Regions from separate parts of the Halanaerobium hydrogeniformans genome, predicted to be linked through region 1. Evidence: a T-box and tRNA genes for the amino acid it is inferred to sense, from the RefSeq annotation. Region 1 holds a T-box; the other regions hold tRNA genes.

Region 1 (4,563 bases):
GAATTTAAGAGCAAACTACCAGAAAATTGATGAAAAAATAAGAAAAGCTGCAGAACGTTCCGGCAGAAAAAGAGAAGATATTAAATTATTAGCAGTTAGCAAAACACAATCTTCTGCAGAAATTAAAGCATTAAAGGAGCTTGGAGTTTGCTGTTTTGGCGAAAATAGAGTCCAGGAGCTGGAAGAAAAAGATGCCGAGCTAAAATCTGAAGATATAGTTATAGACTGGCATTTTGTTGGACATCTTCAAAGAAATAAGGTAAAATACTTAATGAGAATGGAAAATTGTAAGATGATAGAATCAGTCGATAGTTTTAGATTGGCCAAAGAAGTCAACAAAAGGGCTCGTAAAAATGATCGTATAATTCCTGTTTTAATTCAAATTAATATTGCTGAAGATGACAATAAATATGGCATAAAAGCTGAAAATGCAGAAGATTTTTTTAAAAAAATAATCAAATTTAAAAATCTTGAAATTAAAGGATTAATGACTATTCTACCTTATCTTGATGATGAAGAAACTTTAAGGAAATACTTTAAAGAGCTTAAAAATTTATTCGATTATTTAAGTGAAAACATAAAAGTTCTAACTGAATTATCAATGGGAATGACTAATGATTATCAGATTGCTATAGAAGAAGGTGCAACTATCGTCAGGATTGGCAGAGCACTTTTTGGAGAAAGAGAATATTAAAAAGTTGGAGGAAGTTAAATGTATATTCTTGCAAGAATTATAAACACTTTATTTACAATCTTAAATTATTTTATAATTGCTAGAGTAGTTATTTCCTGGGTAAGACCAAACCCAAGTGACCAGAGGTGGAGAAAATTAATCAGGTTAGTCTTTGATGTTACTGAACCTATTGTAGGACCAATCAGACAATTAATTCCTACAGGTAGTATAGGAATAGATTTTTCCCCTCTTATAGCATTATTTGCTTTGTCAGTTATAAGACGTTTTGTAATAAGATTATTAATTTTTTAATCAATTTTTAACTAAAGGAGTTGTTTTATGTTTGACCAGAAAAAACTTTTAAGCCACCTGCATGGAGAAGAAGATAGGCTGCTTGGATCTCATATACTTGATAAATCAGAGCGGGTATTAAAATATCACAAAACAGAAGCCAGTGATTTTTTAAATCCCTATCAACAAAAGATTGCAGAAGGTATAGTTAAACAGATTTCTGATATTAATTTTAAGTTTGAAGGTGGTTACAAAGCTGCTGAAAGAAAAAGATTGCTTATTTTCCCTGAATATCTTTTTCCAGATTTAGTTGAGAGCCAGATTGCAATATTTAAAATAAAAGGCAATTTTTCTTTTCAAAATTTAACTCATCGGGATTTCTTAGGTGCTGTTATGGGGCTGGGATTACAGCGTAAAGTAATTGGTGATATTTTAATTCATTCAGGTTTTGCCCAGCTTGTTACTGCAGTTGAAGTTAAAGATATTATTGAATTAAGGTTTGATAAAGTCCATCAGGTACCGGTTGAAGTTGAAAAAATATCTGCTGATGATATTATTAAACCTACCCAATATGAAAAAGAAATTTTAACTACCGTTCCATCAATGAGGCTTGATGCTGTAGCTAGTTCTGGTTTTGGAGATTCACGCAGCAAGATGTCTCGATCAATTAAAAATGAAGAAGTCAAATTAAACTGGAAAATCGAATCTGATCCAGCTGCTGAAGTAGAAATCGGTGACTTGATTTCGGTTCGAGGAAGAGGTAGGGTCAAAGTTGAAGAAAACAGAGGGCTTTCCAATAAAGATAGAATTAAATTAACTCTTAAAAGATTAACTTAAGACAAGAGAGGAAGTGATATTTTGAAATTAAATCCGCTTGAAATATATAATAAAGAATTTAAAAAATCTACTTTTGGGTATAATACAAATCAAGTTGATGACTTTATTGAAGACATCGGGGTAGCATATGAACGTTTGCTTAAAGATATTAATAATTTGCAGGAAGAAAATAGAAAACTTAAAGAAAAAATAGATCATTATCAAGAAATGGAAGATAGATTAAATAATACCCTTGATACGATGCAGGATACTATATCTGAAAGAGTTGAACAGGCTGAAAATGAGGCCAGGGTGATAATTAAAGAAGCAAAAGTTGAAGCTGAAAAAATCAAAGAAGAAGCAAAAGCAGCGGTAGCTTCAGAAAAAAGAAAAGTAGAAGAATTAAGAGAACAGAAAAATTTCTTTAAAATCCGTTTTCAAACATTACTGCAGAGCCACTTAGAAATGCTTCAGGAAGATAAAGAAGAAGGTCTTAGAAAAGAAATGGCTGAGCCAGAAAATAAATATAATGACCAGAGTGAAGAATAAGTTTCAAAGTAGCTTCAATTATAAACTTGACTTAGAAAAAAATATGGTTTATAATTGAAAAAGCATAATATTGAATAAAATAACATTGAAGGGGAGAGTATCAATCTTTAATTGTTTAGAGCGAGTCGGGTCTGGTGGAAGCCGATAAACAGAAGATTGAGAAGATCACCCTGGAGTTAGTAGGTGAATTTATTAGCCTACTCGTATTTCTGCGTTAAAGATTTCTTAAGATGATATCATTTGATATTAATTAGGGTGGTACCGCGGTCTCTCGTCCCTTTAGTGGATAGAGGCTTTTTTTATTTCAATTATAAATTTTACAGGAGGTTATTAATTTAGATGAGCTATAAAGATACTATTAATTTACCAAACACAGAATTCCCAATGCGGGCTAATTTAAGTGAAAGAGAACTTGATTTTCAAAAAGTCTGGGAAGAAAATAATATTTATGAAAAAGCAATAAAAAATCGTGAAGGAAAAGAATCTTTTATTTTACATGATGGACCTCCCTATGCCAATGGAGATATTCATATAGGGCATGCCTTAAATAAAATTTTAAAAGATTTTGTAACTAGATTTGCAACTCTTAAAGGTTATTACTCACCATATGTACCTGGTTGGGATACTCATGGTTTGCCAATTGAACATCAGGTAACAAGTGAAATGAGTGACCAGGAGCGTCAAGACTTGTCTGTTGAAGAATTAAGAGAAAAATGTACAAATTATGCTTTAAAATATATTGACCGTCAGCGTGAACAATTCAAAAGACTTGGAGTATGGGGAGAATGGGATGACCCATATTTGACATTAAGTCCTGAATATGAAGTAAAACAAATAGAAGTTTTTGGAGAAATGGCTAAAAACGGTCTATTTTATCGGGGTAAAAAACCAGTTCACTGGTGTCCTCACTGTGAAACAGCATTAGCAGAAGCTGAGGTTGAATATGGTGAAGATAGAGCACCTTCCATTTATGTGAAGTTTCCTCTTAAAGATGAGTTTGAAGTAGGTGGAGTAAGTTTAAATAAAGATAATGGTTATGTGGTTATCTGGACTACAACTCCCTGGACCATACCTTCAAATATGGCAATTGCATTTCATCCTGATTATCCATATGTAGTTGTAGAAGCTCAAGGTGAGAAATTAATAATGGCCAAGGAGCTGGTAAGTAGTGTAATGGAAATCAGTGGGATTAAAGATTATGAAATAATTAGTGAAGACTTCAGTGCTAAAGAACTTGAGAATAAAAAATGTCGTCATCCTTTTGTAGATAGAGATTCATTACTAATTTTAGGAGACCATGTAACCCTTGAACAGGGTACTGGTTGTGTTCATACTGCTCCCGGACATGGACATGATGACTTTGTAGTTGGTCATCAAGAATATGGGTTAGAAGTTTATGCTCCAATGGACAACAGAGGTTATTTTACAGAAAAAGCAGGAGACTTCGCAGGTAAAAGCACTGATGAAGTTAATATTATGGTAACAGATAAATTAAAAGAAAAAAATCTTTTAATGGATTTAAGCTTTATTGATCATCAATATCCACACTGCTGGCGTTGTAAAGGAAATCTATTATTTAGGGCTACAGATCAGTGGTTTGCCTCAATTGATGCTATTAAGGACAAAACTTTAAAGGCGATTTCTGAGGTTGAATGGCATCCCAGCTGGGGAGAAGAAAGAATGAAAAATATGATCTCAGAAAGATCAGATTGGTGTATTTCTCGCCAGAAAAAATGGGGAGTTCCAATTCCTATCTTTTATTGTGATGAATGCGGAGAGGCAGTAATCAATGATGATACCCTCGATTCTGTAAAAAATATTTTTGCAGCTGAAGGTTCTTCTGCCTGGTATAAATATCCTGCAGAAAAATTACTTCCTAAAGATTATAGTTGTCCTCATTGTGATGGCAAAAGCTTTACTAAAGAAGAAGATATAATGGATGTCTGGTTTGATTCTGGTTCAAGTCATAAAGCAGTTTTAGAAACACGTGATAATTTAAGCTGGCCAGCTCAGATTTATTTAGAAGGAACTGATCAATATCGTGGTTGGTTTAATTCTTCTTTACTGACTGCAGTAGCAACTGAGGGTAGAGCTCCTTATAATGAGGTTATTACAAATGGATTTACTGTTGATGACAAAGGAATCAAAATGTCCAAATCTCAGGGTAATGTCGTCTCTCCACATAAAGTTATAGATCAATATGGGGCAGATATATTGAGACTATGGGTAGCCTC
Region 2 (4,563 bases), 370 kb from region 1:
AAACAAGTTCTTTTGAGCAGAAAAAATAATCATTTTTTTGTAAAAAGTTCTTGACAAACAGCAGCAGGATTGATAAGATATTAAATGTCGCTGTTAAAAACAAAAGCGATCTGTGAGGGGCGAAACTTCCCGAGCAAAGCACCAATCAAAGAAGATATAGTGCGACGGTCTCAATGACCTAGCAAGGTATCATCTTATTATTGTTCTATTAAAGAAGATCAGTGCGACGGACTCAATGTCCAAGTGCTGAATCATCCTTTTTGTTCTATTAAAGAAGATTCAGTGAACCTTGAAAATTAAACAGCAAGCCAACGTTAATATACTTTGAGTGTTAAAACTTAAAAGTAATTATTAGTTCAAAGCTTTTATATAAATAATAGAAGCCAAATCAAATTCTTTAAACGGAGAGTTTGATCCTGGCTCAGGACGAACGCTGGCGGCGTGCTTAACACATGCAAGTCGAACGGTCTACCTCGACGGAAGCCTTCGGGCGGAAGACGAGACTAGATAGTGGCGGACGGGTGAGTAACACGTGGATAACCTGTCCTCAAGTCTGGGATAACCTGGCGAAAGTCGGGCTAATCCCGGGTAAGCTGAGAGTGTGGCATCACACAATCAGAAAAGGTGCTATTAGCATCGTTTGAGGAGGGGTCCGCGGTAGATTAGCTAGCTGGTGAGGTAATGGCTCACCAGGGCGACAATCTATAGCTGGTCTGAGAGGACGATCAGTCACACTGGAACTGAGACACGGTCCAGACTCCTACGGGAGGCAGCAGTGGGGAATCTTCCACAATGGGCGAAAGCCTGATGGAGCAACGCCGCGTGAGTGAAGAAGGTCTTAGGATTGTAAAGCTCTGTCCTTAGGGAAGAACCGTGGGTATAGAAAATGATACCCACCTGACGGTACCTTTGGAGGAAGCACTGGCTAACTACGTGCCAGCAGCCGCGGTAATACGTAGAGTGCAAGCGTTGTCCGGAATTATTGGGCGTAAAGGGTACGCAGGCGGATAATCAAGTCAAGCGTGAAAGGTGTCGGCTTAACCGACAGACTGCGTTTGAAACTGGTTATCTTGAGTGTAACAGAGGAGAGTGGAATTCCTAGTGTAGTGGTGAAATACGTAGATATTAGGAAGAACACCAGTGGCGAAGGCGACTCTCTGGGTTAACACTGACGCTGAGGTACGAAAGCTGGGGGAGCGAACGGGATTAGATACCCCGGTAGTCCCAGCCGTAAACGATGGATACTAGGTGTTGGAGGTTCGAATCCTTCAGTGCCGGAGTTAACGCATTAAGTATCCCGCCTGGGGATTACGATCGCAAGATTGAAACTCAAAGGAATTGACGGGGGCCCGCACAAGCGGTGGAGCATGTGGTTTAATTCGAAGCAACGCGAAGAACCTTACCGAGAATTGACATCCCGTGACTACCTGTGAAAGCAGGGTTTGGCATTTATGTCACACGGAGACAGGTGGTGCATGGCTGTCGTCAGCTCGTGTCGTGAGATGTTGGGTTAAGTCCCGCAACGAGCGCAACCCCTGTTCTTAGTTGCCAGCGAGTAATGTCGGGGACTCTAAGAAGACTGCCGGTGAAAGTCGGAGGAAGGTGGGGATGACGTCAAGTCCTCATGCCCTTTATATCTCGGGCTACACACGTGCTACAATGGTTGGTACAGAGGGGAGCTAAGCCGCGAGGTGGAGCAAATCCTTGAAAACCAATCCCAGTTCGGATTGCAGGCTGCAACTCGCCTGTATGAAGTTGGAATCGCTAGTAATCGCAGGTCAGCATACTGCGGTGAATACGTTCCCGGGCCTTGTACACACCGCCCGTCACACCAATCGAGTTGGATGCACCAGAAGTCATCTGCGGATGCCGAAGGTGTGTCCGGTAAGAGGGGTGAAGTCGTAACAAGGTAGCCGTACCGGAAGGTGCGGCTGGATCACCTCCTTTCTAAGGAGAGAACGTGAGCTTGCTGTTTAATTTTGAAGGTTTGCAAAAATCATTCAATAAAAATAAAAAATAGAAAAAAACAAATAAATCCTGCAATAAAAGATGTGAGGATTTATATTAATTTAAAAAGAGAATGGGTCTATAGCTCAGTTGGTCAGAGCGCACGCCTGATAAGCGTGAGGTCGGTAGTTCAAATCTACCTAGACCCACCATTTCACTAATTTAGAACTACTATACGGGGGTATAGCTCAGCTGGGAGAGCGCCTGCCTTGCAAGCAGGAGGTCAGCGGTTCGAATCCGCTTACCTCCACCAATTTAACACCTTGAATGTTAGAAATCAGAAGTTAGGATATAAGCAAAAAATAAAACTAACTTTTAATTTGTAACATTTAAAAACTGTACATTGAAAAATGCATATAGGAAATAATATAGATTAAGCTAGAAAGAGCTTATGGTGGATGCCTAGGCATTCAGAGTTGAAGAAGGACGTGACCGGCTGCGAAAAGCCGCGGGGAGCTGCTAAATAAGCGTAGATCCGTGGATATCCGAATGGGGCAACCCACCAGTGTGGAGCACTGGTATTATGCAGTGAAAGAAGTAGCTGTGTAAGAACAAGCAGGAGAATTGAAACATCTTAGTACCCTGAGGAAAAGAAATCAAAACGAGATTCCCTTAGTAGCGGCGAGCGAAGGGGGAGAAGTCCAAACACTAAAAGTGTAAACCTGTAGGTGTTGCTTTTAGTGGGTGTGGGATATTGTTAATTAGAGGCTACAGCCTCTAGATGGCTTAAATTTTTTGCTAAGTCGAAGGGACTGGAAAGTTCCGCCAGAGAGGGTAATAGCCCTGTAGGCGAAAAGCAAAAGAAGTCAAACGATATCCAGAGTATCACGGGACACGAGAAACCCTGTGAGAATATGGGAGGACCACCTTCCAAGACTAAATACTCCTGAATGACCGATAGTGAACAAGTACCGTGAGGGAAAGGTGAAAAGAACCCCGGAAGGGGAGTGAAATAGAAACTGAAACCGTAAGCTTACAACAAGTAGGAGGACTATTAGAAAGTCTGACTGCGTACTTTTTGTATCACGGACCGGCGAGTTACTGATCGTAGCAAAAGGTTAAGCCATAGAGGTGTAGCCAGAGCGAAAGCGAGTCTGAATAGGGCGGAAGTTATGATGAGTAGACCCGAAACCGAGTGATCTATCCATGACCAGGGTGAAGCGGGTGTAAGAGCCTGTGGAGGCCCGAACCCGGTGTTGTTGAAAAAACATGGGATGAGTTGTGGATAGGGGTGAAAGGCCAATCGAACTCGGAGATAGCTGGTTCTCCTCGAAATAGCTTTAGGGCTAGCCTCAGAGTAAAAGTTAATTGGTTGTAGAGCACTGATTGGACAAGGGGCCCAACAAGGTTACCAAATCCATTCAAACTCCGAATGCCAATTAATGTTCTCTGGGAGTCAGACTGTGGGGGATAAGCTTCATAGTCAAGAGGGAAAGAGCCCAGACCACCAGATAAGGTCCCAAAGTATATGCTAAGTGGAAAAGGAAGTGAGATCGCACAGACAACCAGGATGTTGGCTTAGAAGCAGCCATTCATTTAAAGAGTGCGTAATAGCCCACTGGTTAAGCGGTTTCGCGCCGAAAATGTAACGGGGCTAAAGCATATCACCGAAGCTGTGGTTTCTAGGAACTGTCCATAAAATTTATCTATCAAAAATCAAGTTAGATTTAGTCAAAACTAACAAATATAATTTACAATCGATAGTTTTGACCAAATGATCTAGGCTAAAGCATGGATGATTTAGCTATTATTTAGCAAAGCATGGAATGATTTAGGATGAATTTAGATAGGTTTTATGGGCGGTTTCTAGAGAGGTAGAGGAGCATTGTGTGCTGGGTGAAGCTATACCGTAAGGAGTAGTGGACGGCACAGAAGAGAGAATGCCGGTATGAGTAACGAAAAAAGGAGTGAGAATCTCCTTCGCCGAAAGTCTAAGGATTCCTGAGGAAGGCTCGTCCTCTCAGGGTTAGTCGGGACCTAAGCTGAGGCCGAAAGGCGTAGGTGATGGAAAATCGGTAAAGATTCCGATACCACTGTAAATTGATTGAGTGAAGTGGGGACGCGGTAAAGAAGGTGGAGCATGTGACTGGAAGAGCATGTATAAGCTATTAAGCTGGGGTAAGGAGGCAAATCCCTTTACCCATCTAAACAGCTTAAAGTGATGTGGAGCCAAAAGAGGCGAAGCCACCGGATAAATCGCCAAGAAAAACCACTAACGAGATTTACAGTGCCCGTACCGCAAACCGACACAGGTAGACGGGAAGAGAATTCTAAGGCGCGCGAGAGAACCCTTGTTAAGGAACTCGGCAAAATGACCCCGTAACTTCGGGAGAAGGGGTACCCTTTAGGAATACCTAGAGGGTCGAAGTGAAAAGATCCAAGCGACTGTTTATCAAAAACACAGGTCTCTGCTAAGTCGTAAGACGAAGTATAGGGGCTGACGCCTGCCCGGTGCTGGAAGGTCAAGGAGAAGGCTTAGTACTTATGTACGAAGGTCTGAACCTAAGCCCCAGTAAACGGCGGCCGTAACTATAACGGTCCTAAGGTAGCGAAATT
Region 3 (4,563 bases), 840 kb from region 1:
CCACCTTCTTTACCGCGTCCCCACTTCACTCAATCAATTTACAGTGGTATCGGAATCTTTACCGATTTTCCATCACCTACGCCTTTCGGCCTCAGCTTAGGTCCCGACTAACCCTGAGAGGACGAGCCTTCCTCAGGAATCCTTAGACTTTCGGCGAAGGAGATTCTCACTCCTTTTTTCGTTACTCATACCGGCATTCTCTCTTCTGTGCCGTCCACTACTCCTTACGGTATAGCTTCACCCAGCACACAATGCTCCTCTACCTCTCTAGAAACCGCCCATAAAACCTATCTAAATTCATCCTAAATCATTAATAGATAAATTTTATGGACAGTTCCTAGAAACCACAGCTTCGGTGATATGCTTTAGCCCCGTTACATTTTCGGCGCGAAACCGCTTAACCAGTGGGCTATTACGCACTCTTTAAATGAATGGCTGCTTCTAAGCCAACATCCTGGTTGTCTGTGCGATCTCACTTCCTTTTCCACTTAGCATATACTTTGGGACCTTATCTGGTGGTCTGGGCTCTTTCCCTCTTGACTATGAAGCTTATCCCCCACAGTCTGACTCCCAGAGAACATTAATTGGCATTCGGAGTTTGAATGGATTTGGTAACCTTGTTGGGCCCCTTGTCCAATCAGTGCTCTACAACCAATTAACTTTTACTCTGAGGCTAGCCCTAAAGCTATTTCGAGGAGAACCAGCTATCTCCGAGTTCGATTGGCCTTTCACCCCTATCCACAACTCATCCCATGTTTTTTCAACAACACCGGGTTCGGGCCTCCACAGGCTCTTACACCCGCTTCACCCTGGTCATGGATAGATCACTCGGTTTCGGGTCTACTCATCATAACTTCCGCCCTATTCAGACTCGCTTTCGCTCTGGCTACACCTCTATGGCTTAACCTTTTGCTACGATCAGTAACTCGCCGGTCCGTGATACAAAAAGTACGCAGTCAGACTTTCTAATAGTCCTCCTACTTGTTGTAAGCTTACGGTTTCAGTTTCTATTTCACTCCCCTTCCGGGGTTCTTTTCACCTTTCCCTCACGGTACTTGTTCACTATCGGTCATTCAGGAGTATTTAGTCTTGGAAGGTGGTCCTCCCATATTCTCACAGGGTTTCTCGTGTCCCGTGATACTCTGGATATCGTTTGACTTCTTTTGCTTTTCGCCTACAGGGCTATTACCCTCTCTGGCGGAACTTTCCAGTCCCTTCGACTTAGCAAAAAATTTAAGCCATCTAAAGGCTGTAGCCTCTAATTAACAATATCCCACACCCACTAAAAGCAACACCTACAGGTTTACACTTTTAGTGTTTGGACTTCTCCCCCTTCGCTCGCCGCTACTAAGGGAATCTCGTTTTGATTTCTTTTCCTCAGGGTACTAAGATGTTTCAATTCTCCTGCTTGTTCTTACACAGCTACTTCTTTCACTGCATAATACCAGTGCTCCACACTGGTGGGTTGCCCCATTCGGATATCCACGGATCTACGCTTATTTAGCAGCTCCCCGCGGCTTTTCGCAGCCGGTCACGTCCTTCTTCAACTCTGAATGCCTAGGCATCCACCATAAGCTCTTTCTAGCTTAATCTATATTATTTCCTATATGCATTTTTCAATGTACAGTTTTTAAATGTTACAAATTAAAAGTTAGTTTTATTTTTTGCTTATATCCTAACTTCTGATTTCTAACATTCAAGGTGTTAAATTGGTGGAGGTAAGCGGATTCGAACCGCTGACCTCCTGCTTGCAAGGCAGGCGCTCTCCCAGCTGAGCTATACCCCCGTATAGTAGTTCTAAATTAGTGAAATGGTGGGTCTAGGTAGATTTGAACTACCGACCTCACGCTTATCAGGCGTGCGCTCTGACCAACTGAGCTATAGACCCATTCTCTTTTTAAATTAATATAAATCCTCACATCTTTTATTGCAGGATTTATTTGTTTTTTCTATTTTTTATTTTTATTGAATGATTTTTGCAAACCTTCAAAATTAAACAGCAAGCTCACGTTCTCTCCTTAGAAAGGAGGTGATCCAGCCGCACCTTCCGGTACGGCTACCTTGTTACGACTTCACCCCTCTTACCGGACACACCTTCCGGCATCCGCAGATGACTTCTGGTGCATCCAACTCGATTGGTGTGACGGGCGGTGTGTACAAGGCCCGGGAACGTATTCACCGCAGTATGCTGACCTGCGATTACTAGCGATTCCAACTTCATACAGGCGAGTTGCAGCCTGCAATCCGAACTGGGATTGGTTTTCAAGGATTTGCTCCACCTCGCGGCTTAGCTCCCCTCTGTACCAACCATTGTAGCACGTGTGTAGCCCGAGATATAAAGGGCATGAGGACTTGACGTCATCCCCACCTTCCTCCGACTTTCACCGGCAGTCTTCTTAGAGTCCCCGACATTACTCGCTGGCAACTAAGAACAGGGGTTGCGCTCGTTGCGGGACTTAACCCAACATCTCACGACACGAGCTGACGACAGCCATGCACCACCTGTCTCCGTGTGACATAAATGCCAAACCCTGCTTTCACAGGTAGTCACGGGATGTCAATTCTCGGTAAGGTTCTTCGCGTTGCTTCGAATTAAACCACATGCTCCACCGCTTGTGCGGGCCCCCGTCAATTCCTTTGAGTTTCAATCTTGCGATCGTAATCCCCAGGCGGGATACTTAATGCGTTAACTCCGGCACTGAAGGATTCGAACCTCCAACACCTAGTATCCATCGTTTACGGCTGGGACTACCGGGGTATCTAATCCCGTTCGCTCCCCCAGCTTTCGTACCTCAGCGTCAGTGTTAACCCAGAGAGTCGCCTTCGCCACTGGTGTTCTTCCTAATATCTACGTATTTCACCACTACACTAGGAATTCCACTCTCCTCTGTTACACTCAAGATAACCAGTTTCAAACGCAGTCTGTCGGTTAAGCCGACACCTTTCACGCTTGACTTGATTATCCGCCTGCGTACCCTTTACGCCCAATAATTCCGGACAACGCTTGCACTCTACGTATTACCGCGGCTGCTGGCACGTAGTTAGCCAGTGCTTCCTCCAAAGGTACCGTCAGGTGGGTATCATTTTCTATACCCACGGTTCTTCCCTAAGGACAGAGCTTTACAATCCTAAGACCTTCTTCACTCACGCGGCGTTGCTCCATCAGGCTTTCGCCCATTGTGGAAGATTCCCCACTGCTGCCTCCCGTAGGAGTCTGGACCGTGTCTCAGTTCCAGTGTGACTGATCGTCCTCTCAGACCAGCTATAGATTGTCGCCCTGGTGAGCCATTACCTCACCAGCTAGCTAATCTACCGCGGACCCCTCCTCAAACGATGCTAATAGCACCTTTTCTGATTGTGTGATGCCACACTCTCAGCTTACCCGGGATTAGCCCGACTTTCGCCAGGTTATCCCAGACTTGAGGACAGGTTATCCACGTGTTACTCACCCGTCCGCCACTATCTAGTCTCGTCTTCCGCCCGAAGGCTTCCGTCGAGGTAGACCGTTCGACTTGCATGTGTTAAGCACGCCGCCAGCGTTCGTCCTGAGCCAGGATCAAACTCTCCGTTTAAAGAATTTGATTTGGCTTCTATTATTTATATAAAAGCTTTGAACTAATAATTACTTTTAAGTTTTAACACTCAAAGTATATTAACGTTGGCTTGCTGTTTAATTTTCAAGGTTCACTGAATCTTCTTTAATAGAACAAAAAGGATGATTCAGCACTTGGACATTGAGTCCGTCGCACTGATCTTCTTTAATAGAACAATAATAAGATGATACCTTGCTAGGTCATTGAGACCGTCGCACTCTATCTTCTTTAATAATACTAAGATTGGTGCTTTGCTCGGGAAGTTTTGCCCCTCACAGATCGCTTTTGTTTTTAACAGCGACATTTAATATCTTATCAATACTGCTGTCGTTTGTCAAGAACTTTTTTTATTATTTTTCCAAAAAAACAATGTGTCTTTTTCAGCGACATTTACTATGTTAACATTGATTAACTTCCTTTGTCAAGGAATTATTGATTTTATTTCATTTGACTATAAAAACCCCTGTGAAAGCGGGTTTTATAGCCTTAAAACACCTTTATTTTATAATATTTATAATTTTTACAATCATTCTTCTTCATATAATTTATCTAGATCATCAGTTTCTGTTTCTATTTTATCTAATTCTTCGAGTTCATCCACTATCTCATCTTCATTAATTCTAGCAAGAGAAACTACTTTATCATCTTCTTCAACATTTATTATTTTAACACCAATAGTATTTCTACCTGTAGTTGATATTTCTTCTGCCTGAACTCTAATAATAATTCCTTCGTGAGTAATAACCATCATTTCAGAATTAGCATCTACAATTTTAGCTGCTGCAAGTTGACCATTTTTTTCGGTTATATTAGCAGTTAATATACCTTTTCCACCTCTGTTTTGAATTCTGTACTCTGTAAGAGGTGTTTTTTTACCATATCCATTTTCGGTAATTACAAGCAGATGCTCTCCAGCAGAATCAATTCCCATGTCTATTACATAATCTTCTTCACTAAGCCTGATTCCTCT

What was found. A T-box is a leader RNA that pairs with one kind of tRNA and senses whether it is charged. The one in region 1 lies ahead of ileS (isoleucine--tRNA ligase), so its partner is inferred to be a tRNA-Ile.
Region 2: it encodes a tRNA-Ile, which carries the amino acid that the T-box ahead of ileS (isoleucine--tRNA ligase) is inferred to sense. The anticodon was not compared.
Region 3: it encodes a tRNA-Ile, which carries the amino acid that the T-box ahead of ileS (isoleucine--tRNA ligase) is inferred to sense. The anticodon was not compared.

What each region holds. Positions count from the first base shown of each region.
Region 1 is NC_014654.1:1,777,929-1,782,491, reverse strand. Features, by position in the region: gene HALSA_RS08120 (YggS family pyridoxal phosphate-dependent enzyme) at 1-694, shown strand, start outside; gene HALSA_RS08115 (YggT family protein) at 713-985, shown strand; gene HALSA_RS08110 (YlmH family RNA-binding protein) at 1,013-1,801, shown strand; gene HALSA_RS08105 (DivIVA domain-containing protein) at 1,823-2,329, shown strand; T-box leader at 2,406-2,611, shown strand; gene ileS (isoleucine--tRNA ligase) at 2,669-4,563, shown strand, end outside.
Region 2 is NC_014654.1:2,147,264-2,151,826, reverse strand. Features, by position in the region: rRNA gene HALSA_RS09960 (16S ribosomal RNA) at 399-1,947, shown strand; tRNA gene HALSA_RS09955 (tRNA-Ile) at 2,083-2,159, shown strand; tRNA gene HALSA_RS09950 (tRNA-Ala) at 2,185-2,260, shown strand; rRNA gene HALSA_RS09945 (23S ribosomal RNA) at 2,379-4,563, shown strand, end outside.
Region 3 is NC_014654.1:8,511-13,073, reverse strand. Features, by position in the region: rRNA gene HALSA_RS00060 (23S ribosomal RNA) at 1-1,592, opposite strand, end outside; tRNA gene HALSA_RS00055 (tRNA-Ala) at 1,711-1,786, opposite strand; tRNA gene HALSA_RS00050 (tRNA-Ile) at 1,812-1,888, opposite strand; rRNA gene HALSA_RS00045 (16S ribosomal RNA) at 2,023-3,572, opposite strand; gene gyrA (DNA gyrase subunit A) at 4,120-4,563, opposite strand, start outside.